3 regions of the Variovorax sp. PAMC28562 genome follow, and region 1 is predicted to be linked to each of the others. Evidence: predicted binding sites of a transcription regulator. Region 1 holds the regulator's gene; each other region holds the start of a gene.
The links. The regulator LexA, encoded in region 1, represses DNA repair genes until DNA is damaged. The targets are predictions, from matches to a motif close to ACTGTATNNNNATACAGT.
Positions count from the first base shown of each region.

Region 2: a site for LexA is predicted at 2,849-2,866, ahead of imuA (translesion DNA synthesis-associated protein ImuA). Genes of this name have one in related genera too.
Region 3: a site for LexA is predicted at 2,329-2,346, ahead of recA (recombinase RecA). Genes of this name have one in related genera too.

Region 1 is NZ_CP060296.1:3,954,534-3,958,699, reverse strand. Features, by position in the region: gene H7F36_RS18600 (D-2-hydroxyacid dehydrogenase family protein) at 1-870, opposite strand, end outside; gene H7F36_RS18595 (hypothetical protein) at 954-1,319, opposite strand; gene lexA (transcriptional repressor LexA) at 1,460-2,134, opposite strand; gene H7F36_RS18585 (asparaginase) at 2,207-3,226, shown strand; gene adk (adenylate kinase) at 3,304-3,960, opposite strand; gene kdsB (3-deoxy-manno-octulosonate cytidylyltransferase) at 4,109-4,166, opposite strand, start outside.
Region 2 is NZ_CP060296.1:3,211,772-3,215,937, forward strand. Features, by position in the region: gene H7F36_RS15130 (glycosyltransferase family 2 protein) at 1-1,139, opposite strand, end outside; gene H7F36_RS15135 (cytochrome b) at 1,253-1,813, shown strand; gene H7F36_RS15140 (alpha/beta fold hydrolase) at 1,810-2,679, shown strand; gene imuA (translesion DNA synthesis-associated protein ImuA) at 2,879-3,682, shown strand; gene H7F36_RS15150 (DNA polymerase Y family protein) at 3,651-4,166, shown strand, end outside.
Region 3 is NZ_CP060296.1:1,069,837-1,074,002, reverse strand. Features, by position in the region: gene H7F36_RS05050 (sensor histidine kinase) at 1-1,075, opposite strand, end outside; gene H7F36_RS05045 (response regulator transcription factor) at 1,072-1,746, opposite strand; gene H7F36_RS05040 (MarR family winged helix-turn-helix transcriptional regulator) at 1,774-2,247, opposite strand; gene recA (recombinase RecA) at 2,393-3,511, shown strand; gene recX (recombination regulator RecX) at 3,541-3,990, shown strand; gene H7F36_RS05025 (hypothetical protein) at 4,037-4,166, shown strand, end outside.

The DNA of each region.
Region 1 (4,166 bases):
GATGCAGTTCTCGAGTCGCAGCAGAGCATGTCCTTGCAGCGGTGGCTCGCTCTCGAAAACGTCGATAGCGGCAAGCCCGGGACGACCGCGATTGAGCGCAGCCAGCAAGGCGTCGGGCTCGACCAGTTCAGCGCGCGAGGTGTTGACGAAGAGGGCGGTCGGCTTCATGCGAGACAAGTCCTCCAGCTTGACGGCGCCGCGCGTCTCTTCGTTGAGCCGAAGGTGGACCGACAGCACGTCTGCGGCCATGAAGAAGGCCTCCCGGCTCGGCGCGACCTGAAAGCCATCGGAGCGCGCCTTGGCGCAGCTGGCCTCACGGCCCCAAATCACCACCTGCATACCGAATGCCTGGCCGTAGCGCGCGACCAGTTGACCGATACGGCCGTAGCCCCAGATGCCGAGCGTCTTGCCCTTCAACACCGAGCCGAGGCCGAAATTGGCCGGCATCGACGCCGATTTAAGGCCTGACTGCTGCCACGCGCCGTGCTTCAGATTGCTGATGTACTGTGGCAGACGGCGCATCGCCGACATGATGAGCGCCCACGTCAGCTCGGCTGGGGCCTGTGGCGAGCCGGAACCTTCTGCCACCGCAATACCTTGCTCACTGCACGCGGTGACGTCAATGTGACTGCCGACGCGGCCGGTTTGCGAAATCAGTTTGAGCTTGGGAAGCTTCTCGACCAACTGCCGCGATATCTGCGTCCGCTCGCGAATGAGCACGATCACATCGGCGTCTTTCAAGCGCACCGAAAGTTGTCCGATACCTTTGACGGTGTTTGTATAAACCTTGGCTGCATAGGCGTCGAGTTTGGCGGCGCAGCGCAGCTTGCGCACCGCGTCCTGGTAGTCGTCGAGGATCACAATGTTCATGGCGTGCCATTGTGCCTCGCGTCATTGGCCTTAACAGGCAGTCGACGTCGTTGTCGCCACGGAAGGCGGCAACGAAATGTTCGTCAGTGAAATCGATGGCGACCGTCGAGTGTCTCGGCAGCCTCGAGTGCGGCCAATCGATCGAGTTCGGCGCACACGTCCGCTATGCGACCCGAAATCACCACGCGGCCCGTGCGACGACCGGGCTCCTGCGGGTCAACGACACGCACCACGCGCAGCGGACGCGACGGCGAAACGGCGCTTGCGCAACCCGGCTCCGATAACCGCAAACCACATGGCGGTCTGACCGCGACATAGCGCAAGCCGGTCGCGTTTCTGCGCGGCGATGCGGCGAGCCCTCTGTTGGGCAACCAGCGATCGGCCAACAATTGCATCGGCATCCATAGGTCGGCGAAGAGGTCTGAAAAAGTAAGCGAAGCGAGTCCCATGCGATCTCCAAATAGGTCAGAGGTTGAACACAGGCAGGATTGCTTGAACGGCTGTGCCAGGGTGATGGCTCTTCGCCATACGCCCGCCACCTGTCGCAGCCGGTTTTTGCGCGCTGAGTGCGCGCAAGAAAGGTGCTACCTCACATCAGCATCGTGTTGCGGATGAGGCCAACGGCGAGACCTTCGATTTCGAAAGGTTCGCCAGGCTGCACGATGATGGACGGATAGTCCGGATTCTCGGCGTGCAGCTCGATGACTTGTTTGTTTCGGCGCAAACGCTTGACGGTCACTTCATCACCCAGTCGCGCCACCACGATCTGCCCGTTGCGCGCCTCCTTGGTGGACTGCACAGCCAGCAGGTCGCCATCCATGATCCCGGCGTCGCGCATAGACATGCCGCGGACCTTGAGCAAATAGTCGGGCTGCCGCTGGAACAGCGTGTTTTCGACGTAGTAGGTTCGATCGACATGCTCTTGCGCGAGGATGGGCGAACCGGCCGCTACGCGACCAATCAGCGGCAGCGCCAGTTGAGCCATGCCCGGCAGTGAAAGCGAAAACTGGTTGTTGCGCGACTCGTTGAGCGAACGGAGCGCATCGCCCCGAAGCCGGATGCCGCGCGACGTGCCACTGATGAGGTCGATGACGCCCTTGCGTGCCAAGGCCTGTAAATGTTCTTCTGCCGCATTGGCCGATTTAAAGCCGAGTTCGGTGGCTATTTCTGCACGGGTGGGCGGCGCACCAGTGCTCGCGATGGCGCTCTGGATAAGGTCCAGAATTTGTTGCTGGCGGGCGGTAAGCTTCACTGCGAATTGCATGGGAACTCCTTGCGGCACTGGTTGAATATCCAGTAGCTGTATTTTTAAACAGTTTTTCAAAGTTTGCAAGCGATGATGAAGTCAGAGCAATCGGAAGTGCGTCGCCTTGTGGTGCTGGGCACCGGGGGCACGATCGCCGGCCGTGCGGCATCGGCTGGAGACAACGTCGGCTACACCGCGGGCGAGGTGGGCGTCGCAGATCTGCTCGCTGGGATTGGAGCGCCATCTGGCGTGACGCTAGTTGCCGAACAGGTCGCGCAGCTCGACAGCAAGGACATGAGCTTCGATCTGTGGCGCCAGCTGGCGGAACGATGCATGCATTGGTCGAACGTGCCCGATGTGATCGGCATCGTCATCACGCACGGCACCGACACGCTTGAAGAGACAGCGTTTTTCTTGCACTCTGTGTTGCCTGCGGAGAAGCCCGTAGTGCTGACTTGCGCCATGCGCCCGGCCTCCGCACTCGCACCCGATGGTCCGCAAAACGTGCGCGATGCGATTGCCGTAGCAGCGACCGCGGGCGCCCACGGCGTGACCGTGGTGTGTGCAGGCACCATTCACAGCGCCATCGATGTCCAGAAGGTTCATACCTACCGGCTCGATGCCTTCGCGTCCGGGGATGCCGGGCCGCTTGGCTATGTGGAAGAAGGGGCGGTGCGCCGCGTCCGTGACTGGCCTGCCGCCCCTGCCGCCAATGTCAGCGCTGCCGGCCTCGACGCAGCAATCGAACTCAAAGTGATCAGCGCGGACGTCGAATGGCCGCGCGTGGAGATCATCATGAGCCACGCGGGTGCGACCGGTGCAGTCATCGATGCGCTGATGGCGTATGGCGCGGAGGAGACGGCCGGTCCGGTCCGCGGCCTCATCCTCGCTGCGACGGGCAACGGTACGCTTCACCACGCGATCGAAGCGGCCGCGGCTCGAGCGCACGCGGCCGGCATCGAAATTCGCCGTGCAACACGCTGCGTCAACGGCCGCATCCTGCCGCGCGGTGACGACACGTGGCCCGACGCCGGCGGCTTGTCCCCGGTCAAAGCACGCATCGCGTTGATGCTTGAGTTGATGTTGGCTTCGCCGCCTGTCTCGGCCTGAGGTGGCCTGGGCTTCAAGCCATCGAAGGCGCAAAAAAAGCCGCCGCAGCGACTTCTTCGTTCGCCCCGAAGGCCACCTCAGCTGCTCAAAGCCGTCAGCGCGCGTTGCGTGATTTCGTCAACCGTGCCCACGCCACTGATGGCGCGGTATTTTGGCGCTGCCGTCGGATCAGATTTGGCCCAAGTCGCGTAATAGTCCACCAGCGGTCGCGTTTGCTCGCTGTAGACGTCGAGCCGCTTGCGGACGGTTTCTTCCTTGTCGTCGTCGCGCTGGATAAGTTCGTCACCCGTGACGTCGTCGTGCCCAACGCGCTTCGGCGGGTTGAACTTGACGTGGTAGGTGCGGCCTGAGGCCGGGTGCGAGCGGCGGCCGCTCATGCGATCGATGATGTCCGAGAAAGGCACGTCGATTTCAAGGACGTAGTCGAGCTTGACGCCCGCTGCACGCATCGAATCTGCTTGCGGAATCGTCCGCGGGAAGCCGTCGAACAAAAAACCGTTGGCGCAGTCGGGCAATGCCAGCCGTTCCTTCACCAGATTGATGATGAGGTCGTCGCTCACCAACGCACCCGAAGCCATGACCGCCTTGGCCTGCAAACCGAGCGGCGTGCCTGCCTTGACGGCAGCCCGCAGCATGTCGCCGGTCGAGATTTGCGGAATGGCGTACTTCTGGCAGAGGAAGGCGGCTTGCGTGCCTTTGCCTGCCCCGGGGGCGCCCAACAAAATCAGTCTCATGGTGTCCTCGGAAGGTTCTTGGAATTTGTGTCGCGCCAAGCCTGCCGAAGCGTCGATCTACGGGCAATGCCGGGCGGAGTCGCATCGAGGATAGCATGCGACTTCGTGCTGAAATGCCGGCAAATCCCGCTTGCGGTCGCGGTCGCGATCAGGCTTTTTCGAAGATCGCGCGTACGCGCTGCAGGTCTTCAGGCGTGTCGACGCCG
Region 2 (4,166 bases), 740 kb from region 1:
AGCCCGTACAGCGGCTGCAGCGTGTCGATGGCTTTCACCGGAAGCATCAGCGTGCCGAGCCAGCCGTAACGCCGGTCGCCGACCATCGCGCGGTACCAGTACTGCGTTTGCAGGAAGCCACCGAACCAGCGGCGACGCTGGCGCAGAAAGGGCATCACGCCGCTCGGCGCATCGGTGTGCGCCTGTGCATCGCCGAGCACGCGCACGGTCCACGGCAATCCGTGCGCTTGCGCATAGCGGTGCAGGCGGTGGATGAGCTCGTAGTCCTCGACCAGGCAGTCGGTGTCGAAACCGCCCACCGCACGCACTGCGTCGAGCCGGAAACCGGCGAACGCGCCGGAGATCAGCAGCAGCCCGTCGACCCGCATCCACGCGTAGCGCGACAGAAAATTACGGATGTACTCATACGTCTGAAACCACTGGAAGCAGCGGCCCGCCAGTGTGCGGCTGCACACCGGCGTGATGACGCCCGTCGCGGCCACGAGATCGGGCTCGGCCGAAAACGCATTGCGCACGGCCGCGATGGCCTTGACGTCGAGCAGCGTGTCGCCGTCGACCGTGAGCACGGTGTCGGTGTCGATGCAGGCAATGGCGGCATTCAGCGCGACCGCTTTGCCACCGTGCGGCAACCGCAGCCAGAAGAGGCCGGGGTGGCTGGTGCTGGCTGCGCTCAACTGTCCGAAGGCGGGCCGCGTGAGGCCGTAACGCGTCACGAGCAACTCGGCGGTGCCGTCGGTGGAGCCATCGTCGGCGATGACGATGCGATCGGGCACATCGGTCTGGCCGAGCAACGCGGCCAGCGTGACCGGCAACACGGCCGCTTCATTGTGCGAGGCGACGATCACGCCCAGCGTATCGCGCTGCACGTCCGTCGCGCCGACGCGCGCAGGCAAAGCGGCGGGCCGTCGCAGGATCGGCAACGTGTGCCAGCCGACGAAGAGCAGCAACACGGTGTCGTACAGCACATACGCCACCCCGACCGACCAGCCCCACACGCCGCCGACCTTGAAGGCCATCGCGAAAAGAGCGATCCACAACACGAGCACGCTGCTGTGGATCAGCACGCTGACCAGCGGCGTGGGCGGCGGCGTGAGCCGCGGGGATGCGGCCACGAACGCACTGCGAAGGGAATCGTTCAAGGAAAGGATGCTCGAAAAAGTGCCCGGGAAGATGCCCGAAAAGAGGCCGTTAACGCAGGGGACAATCGCCCCGGTTCATAAGCTGAGTCGGTTCTGCCCTGAAAATTCCCTCGATGCTCCCACACGCCCGCTACACCAAGACCGCCATGCTGTTGCACTGGCTCATCGCCGCGCTGATGGCGGTCAACATCGCGTTGATCCTGGCGGTCGACCTCTTTCCCGACGACTGGGTTCGGCCTGCGGTCGACACCCACAAGTCGATCGGCATCACGGTCCTCGGTCTGGTGATCTTGCGGCTTCTGTGGCGCTTTACGCACCGGCCGCCGGCGATGCCCCTTTCTTACGGTCGGCTCGAAAGCTTCGCCGCACACGCTGCACACGGCACGCTGTATGCATTGATGATCTTGCTGCCCCTGTCGGGCTGGATGCACGACTCGGCCTGGAAAGACGCCGCCGCCCATCCGATGCACCTTTTCGCCCTGGTGCCCTGGCCGCGCATCGGCTGGATCATGAACATCGAGCCCGCGACCAAGGAGATGCTGCACGACAAGTTCGGTGCGCTGCACATCTGGGCCGGCTACATCCTGTACGGGCTGTTCGCGCTGCACGTGGCGGGTGCCCTCAAGCACCAGTTCATCGACAAAGAACCCGAACTCCAGCGCATGCTTCCATGAACTTTCCGCCAGATTCCGACGCCGGCGCCCGCGCCTTCATCGAACGCATCGACGCGCTGTCGACGCACCACGATCCGGTGCACGAAGGCGTGCGCGTGCGCTGGCGCCGCTTCGGCAACACCGAGACCGACATCACCTACCCGCCGCTGGTGTTGTTGCACGGCGGCCATGGCAGCTGGATGCACTGGATCCGCAATGTCGAGGCGCTGTCGGCCGAACACACGCTGTGGTTGCCCGACATGCCGGGCTTCCTCGACTCCGACAAGCCTTTGCCGATGGCCGACGGCCAGGCGCCGATCGATCCGTTGCTGACGGCGCTGGGCGGCACGCTTGACATGCTGATCGGCGCCGATACGCCAGTCGACCTCGGCGGGTTCTCCTTCGGCGGACTGGTGGCGTCGACCTTTGCCACGCGGCGTCCGGTGCGTCGGCTGGCGCTGGTCGGCAGCGGCGGCCATGCGTCGCTGCGGCGCCTCACGCTGGACATGATCAACTGGCGCCGCTCGGTCGATCGCCAAGCCGAGCGTGCCGCCTTGAAGCACAACCTCGACGCGCTCATGCTGCACGACAAGGCTTCCGATCCGCTGGCTTTCGAGATCCACGACGTGTCGTGCCACGGCACGCGATTCCGCAGCAAGGACGTGTCCATGGCCGGTGGGCTGCAGGCGGCGATCGACACGCTGACCTGTCCGTTGCTGCTGATGTGGGGTGAGTACGACGTCACCGCCGACCCGCGGCCGCTGGTGGCGCGATTGACTGCCGGTCATCCGAATCGCGGGGGCGCGGTGGTCGATGGCGCCGGTCACTGGACGCAGTACGAGCGCGCCGACGAAGTCAACCGTCAGCTGCTGCGCTTCTTCGACTGATGCCGATGTAGTAGCGCACGCGGCCCGTGTCCTTCCAGCCGCCTGGCGCTGTTGCTGGGCTTGCCCTCGGCAGTTCGCACGGATCGCGGGGCGGAGTAAGTGAATCGGGCATCGTTCCGGCAGCGATCGCCTGAGAGTGTTGCAAAGAAGTGGTTGGGGTTTTCGGAATACTGTATAAAAATACAGTTAACGATTCATCATGGGCCTCCCTTCCTTCGACTCCTTTTCCCCGTCCGCGCGCCAGAACGTCTGGCGCGGTGACGAGCTGGGCAGCGCCGACATGCCCGTGCTCGGCACCGGCCACCCCGCGCTCGACGCCGAGCTGCCGGGGGGCGGCTGGCCCATCGGCGCGATGACCGAGGTGCTGCAGGCGGCACCTGAAGCGCATGTCTGGCGACTGCTGCTGCCGGTGCTGTCTCGCGCGGTCGAAACGCGGGGCGGGCCGGTGGTATTGATCGGCGCACCTTACGAGCCCTTCGGCCCGGCGCTCGCCGCCGCGGGGTTGCCGGTCGAGGCGCTGATGTGGGTGCGCAGCGAGGCGTCTGCCGCACGGCTATGGGCTTGCGAGCAGGCCTTGCGTTGCGCCGACGTGGCGGGCGTTCTGGCGTGGTTGCCGCAGGCGCGCGTGGGCGAGTTGCGCAGGCTGCAACTCGCTGCGGCACAGCATGAGGGGCTGTTGTTCGTCTTCAGGCCTGAATCCATGGCGCAGTCGGCTTCACCGGCGCGGTTGCGGCTGCAGGTGGTTCCGGCAGAAGGCGGGCAGATGGACGTCCATTTGCTGAAGCGCCGTGGCCCGCCGCTGGCAATGCCCTTGACTTTGCCCGCCCGCAGCGAGCGCATGACGGCGTTGCTGGCGGCCAGCCAGTTGCGGCGCAAGCGGCGCATGCAGGAACTGCAAGGCGCGCAAGAAGAAGCAAATCCCGGCACGACCGTGGTCCGTCTGGACTTGCGCAGGAAGGAGGGGCAATCGCATGCAATGGATCGCGTTGCGGTGGCAGCCTGAAGAAGACCGGGCACCTGTGGCTGCAACGGCACCGACGCCTGGCGCGCCAGCCGCCAACACGCCTGTCGCTGCGCCTCCTTCCATCGAAACCCTCGGCTGGTGGGCGCTGCAATTCACGCCGCGTGTCACATGGCTCGACGAAGCGCTCCTGCTCGAAGTCTCGGCCTGCGAGCGGCTCTGGGGCGGGCAGCAGTCGTTGATGCGCCTGATGACCGCTTGGAACCCGGCGCCCGGCACGCGCATCCAGAAAGTGCAGGGCGCCAATGGCTTGATCGCGCTGGCACGGCTGCGGCTGTTCGCGCGCGGCCACAAGCCGCCCGTCGATGTGCCGGCCGCCCTGCCGCTCGGCGCACTCACGGCTGCGCGGGAGCATCTCGACGTGCTGGAGCGCATGGGCTGCCGCACCTGGGGCGACGTGGCGGCGCTGCCGCGCGGCGGTCTTTCGCGGCGCTTCGGTACGACGCTGCGTGAGACGCTCGACATG
Region 3 (4,166 bases), 1.8 Mb from region 1:
CTTCGAGCATGACACCTGGCGCACCCGGCTCGACGCCGTCGTAGCCGAGGTCGATGCGCTTTTCGATCGCGCGCGGGACTGCCTCGCGCACGACCTCGACGGTGAGTCGCGCCAGGTCGCACGGTTGCCACGCCAGCGCACCGGCGCCGCCTTCGGCGCGGGCCAACGCGAGCAGCTGGTTCACCGTGTGCGTCGCGCGAATGCTCGAGCGGCCGATCTGCTTTAGCGACTGTTTCAGTTCGTCGGCATTGGCGCCTTCGCGCTGCGCCAGATCGGCCTGCATGCGCAGTCCTGCGAGCGGCGTCTTGAGCTGGTGCGCGGCGTCGGCCAGAAAGCGCTTTTGCGTGGCGATCGATTCCTTGAGCTTCGTCAGCAATCCGTTCACCGAAGCGACCAAAGGCGCGACTTCGTACGGCACCAGCCGATCGTCGAGCGGGCTCAGGTCATCGGGCTTGCGCTCGCGGATTCGCTCTTCCAGTTCCGAAAGCGGCTTGATGGCGCGCACGAGTGCGAGCCAGATCAAGAGGATGGCGAGCGGCAGGATGGCGAACTGCGGCAGCAGCACGCCCTTGATGATTTCAGTCGCCAGCACCTGCTGCTTTTCGCGGGTCTCTGCCACCTGCACGAGCACCAACGGTGCCGTTTCAAGCGGCGGCTGGACCCAGGTGTAGGCCACGCGCACCGTCGCGCCCCGCATCTCGGCATCTCGCATGTGCACCGAACCGATGGTGGCGGATTCGTCTTCGGGTGGGGGTGGTATGTCGTGGTCGCCACCGAGCGATTCGCCACTCGACGTCAGCACCTGGTAGTAGACGTGGTCGGTGTCGTCGGCTCGCAGGATCTCGCGTGCCGGCTGCGGCAGGTTGAACAGCACGTGGTCGCCCTGCACCGTGACCAGCTTGGCCAGCGTCTGCACGTTGTACTCCAGCGCGCGATCGAAGGGCGCGTTGGCGATGCCTTGTGCCACCAGCCATGTGAGGCCGATGCTGACCGGCACCAGCAGCAGCAGCGGGGTCAGCATCCAGTCGAGGATTTCCCCGAACAGGGAGCGCTGACCGCGCTGGAAGAGCTTCACGCCGGAATCTTCTCCAGGCAATAACCGAGGCCGCGAACGGTCGCGATGCGCACCGGGCCTTTCTCGATCTTCTTGCGCAGGCGATGGATGTAGACCTCGATGGCGTTGAGGCTCACTTCTTCGCCCCATTCGCACAGCCGTTCGACCAGTTGGTCTTTGCTCACCAGCCGTCCCGCCCGCTGCAGTAGCACTTCGAGCAGGCCAAGCTCGCGCGCCGAGAGTTCGACCATCTTGCCGTCGATGGTCGCCACGCGACCTGCCTGGTCGTACACCAGCGGGCCGTGCTTGATGGCGTTGCTGGTGGCGCCCATTCCGCGCCGCGTGAGGGCGCGCACGCGGGCTTCGAGCTCCTGCAACGAGAACGGCTTGGCCATGTAATCGTCGGCCCCGTAATCGAGGCCCTTGACGCGCTCTTCGACGCTGTCGGCCGCGGTGAGCACCAGCACCGGGAGCTGTGAGCCACGGGCGCGCAGGCGCTTCAGGATTTCAAGGCCGTGCATGTTGGGCAGGCCGAGGTCGAGGATCAGCAGGTCGAATTCGCTGTTGGTCATCAACGCCGCATCGGCTTGCGAGCCGGTGGCGACGTGGTCGACTGCCGCACCCGAGGTGCGCAGGCTGCGCAGCAGGGCATCGGCCAGCACCTGGTCATCTTCTGCAATCAGAATCCGCATCGCCACCTCCGGCTTGTTGCGCAAATTCTAGGCTGCGGCATAGGCTTCGAGGCCGATGGTTACCACGGTGGCGATGTCGTTTCCGACGCTGGCACGAAACTCGTCCTCTGCTTGCGCGACGGCTTTGCGAAAAGCTTCGAGCCAGGCGAGCCCGTCGGCGGTGAACTGCACGCGGCGTGCGCGCGCGTCGAGCGGGTCGGGGCCGCGGGTGACCAGGCCCCAGGCTTCGCATTGATCGACCAGCGTGCCCATGGCCTGCTTCGTCATGCCAGCGCTCGCGGCCAGCGCCGTGAGCCGGGCGCCATCGCGTGCCAAGTGACGCGTGATGTGGATGTGCGCCGCGCTGATCTGCGAGCGCGCAGCCAGATTCGAGAGCGCCAGCGGCACGTCGACGTCGTGCGCCATGAGTGCGAGCACGCGTTCGTCGAAGCGGCGCATCGCATGGCCGAGCAGTCGGCCCAAATGGGTTTGGCGCCATGCGTTTTCGGGGTCCGGAGTCATGGCTTTAATGGTAAATCAAACTGACTAAAAAACGGGTTTACTTAAATCAATGAGCCTCTACACTACTGTTCAAGCATCCAGCCTGTAGTTAAAAGCAGATGGATCGAAGTCATTCCAACCCGTTGATATTCAAGGAGATTCTCAAATGGACGCACTCGTCAAAGGCACCAGCATTTCGGTTGCAGGCAGCGAAAAGGCCAAGGCACTGCAGGCTGCTCTCGCTCAAATCGAGAAGCAGTTCGGCAAGGGCACGATCATGCGGCTCGGTGAAGGCGAGGCGCTGGAAGACGTCCAGGTTGTGTCGACCGGCTCGCTCGGCCTTGACATCGCGTTGGGCGTCGGCGGCTTGCCGCGCGGCCGGGTCATCGAAATTTACGGACCGGAATCCTCGGGCAAGACCACGCTCACGCTTCAGGTCATCGCCGAAATGCAAAAGCAGTCAGGCACCTGCGCCTTCGTCGACGCCGAACACGCGCTCGACGTGCAGTACGCGCAAAAGCTGGGCGTGAACCTGTCCGACCTGCTGATCAGCCAGCCCGACACCGGCGAGCAGGCGCTCGAAATCGTCGATTCACTGGTGCGTTCAGGTGCCGTCGATTTGATCGTGATCGACTCGGTCGCCGCGCTCACCCCGCGTGCCGAAATCGAAGGCGACATGGGCGACTCGTTGCCCGGTCTCCAGGCCCGCCTGATGAGCCAGGCGCTGCGCAAGCTGACCGCCAGCATCAAGAAGACCAACTGCATGGTCATCTTCATCAACCAGATCCGCATGAAGATCGGCGTGATGTTCGGCTCGCCCGAAACCACCACCGGCGGCAACGCGCTCAAGTTCTACGCGTCGGTCCGGCTCGACATTCGTCGCATCGGCACCATCAAGAAGGGCGAAGAAGCGATCGGCAACGAGACCAAGGTCAAGGTCGTCAAGAACAAGGTCAGCCCGCCTTTCAAGACGGCGGAGTTCGACATCCTGTTCGGCGAGGGCATCAGCCGCGAAGGCGAAATCATCGACATGGGCGTGACCGCCAAGATCGTCGACAAGTCGGGCGCCTGGTACGCCTACAACGGCGAAAAAATTGGTCAGGGCCGCGACAACGCACGCGAGTTCCTGCGCGAGAACCCGACGCTGTCACGCGAGATCGAGAACAAGGTGCGCGAATCGCTGGGCATCCCTGTCCTGGCCGAGCTGGTAGAAGCCAAGCCGGTGAAGGCGCCCAAGGCTGAAAAGGCCGAGAAGGCCGAAAAATCCGAGCAAGCCGACAAGTAAGAAGCAGAGCGGCGCGACGCAGGTTTCGCATGGCCTTTGCTGCCCCGTCTCTTAAAGGCCGCGCCCTGCGTTTGCTGAGCCAGCGCGAGCATTCACGCCCGGAACTCGAACGCAAGCTGAAGAAGTACGAAGAAGAGCCCGGCATGCTGGCGACGGCGCTCGACGAGCTTCAGGCCAAGGACTTCATCAGCGAGCCGCGCGTGGTTCAGTCGGTCTTGAACCAGCGAGCGCCGCGCATGGGCGCGATGCGCTTGCGCCAGGAGCTGCAGAAAAAGGGCATCGCTTCAGAAGCAATCACGCAGGCCGTCGCTGGGCTGCAAGACACCGAGCTGGCCCGCGCCCGCGACGTTTGGGGGCGCCGCTTCGATGCCATACCGCTCGACGCCAAAGAGCGCGGCAAGCAGATGCGTTTTTTGATGGCGCGTGGCTTTGCCGGGGGCGTCGTGGCCAAGGTCCTGAAAGGGACCGTCGATGAGTGAGTTCCTCCGGGCATGATCCGCGTCGTCACACATCGGAATGCAGCTCATGTCGAAAACAAAAACACCCTTCTCCCAATCCATCGCCCGAACGGGCTTTAAAGCAGGTGCGGCATTTGCCGGGTCCGTTGCCATCGGCGTGGCGCTGGCATTGCTGCTGGGCGGCGGTTTGTTCTTCG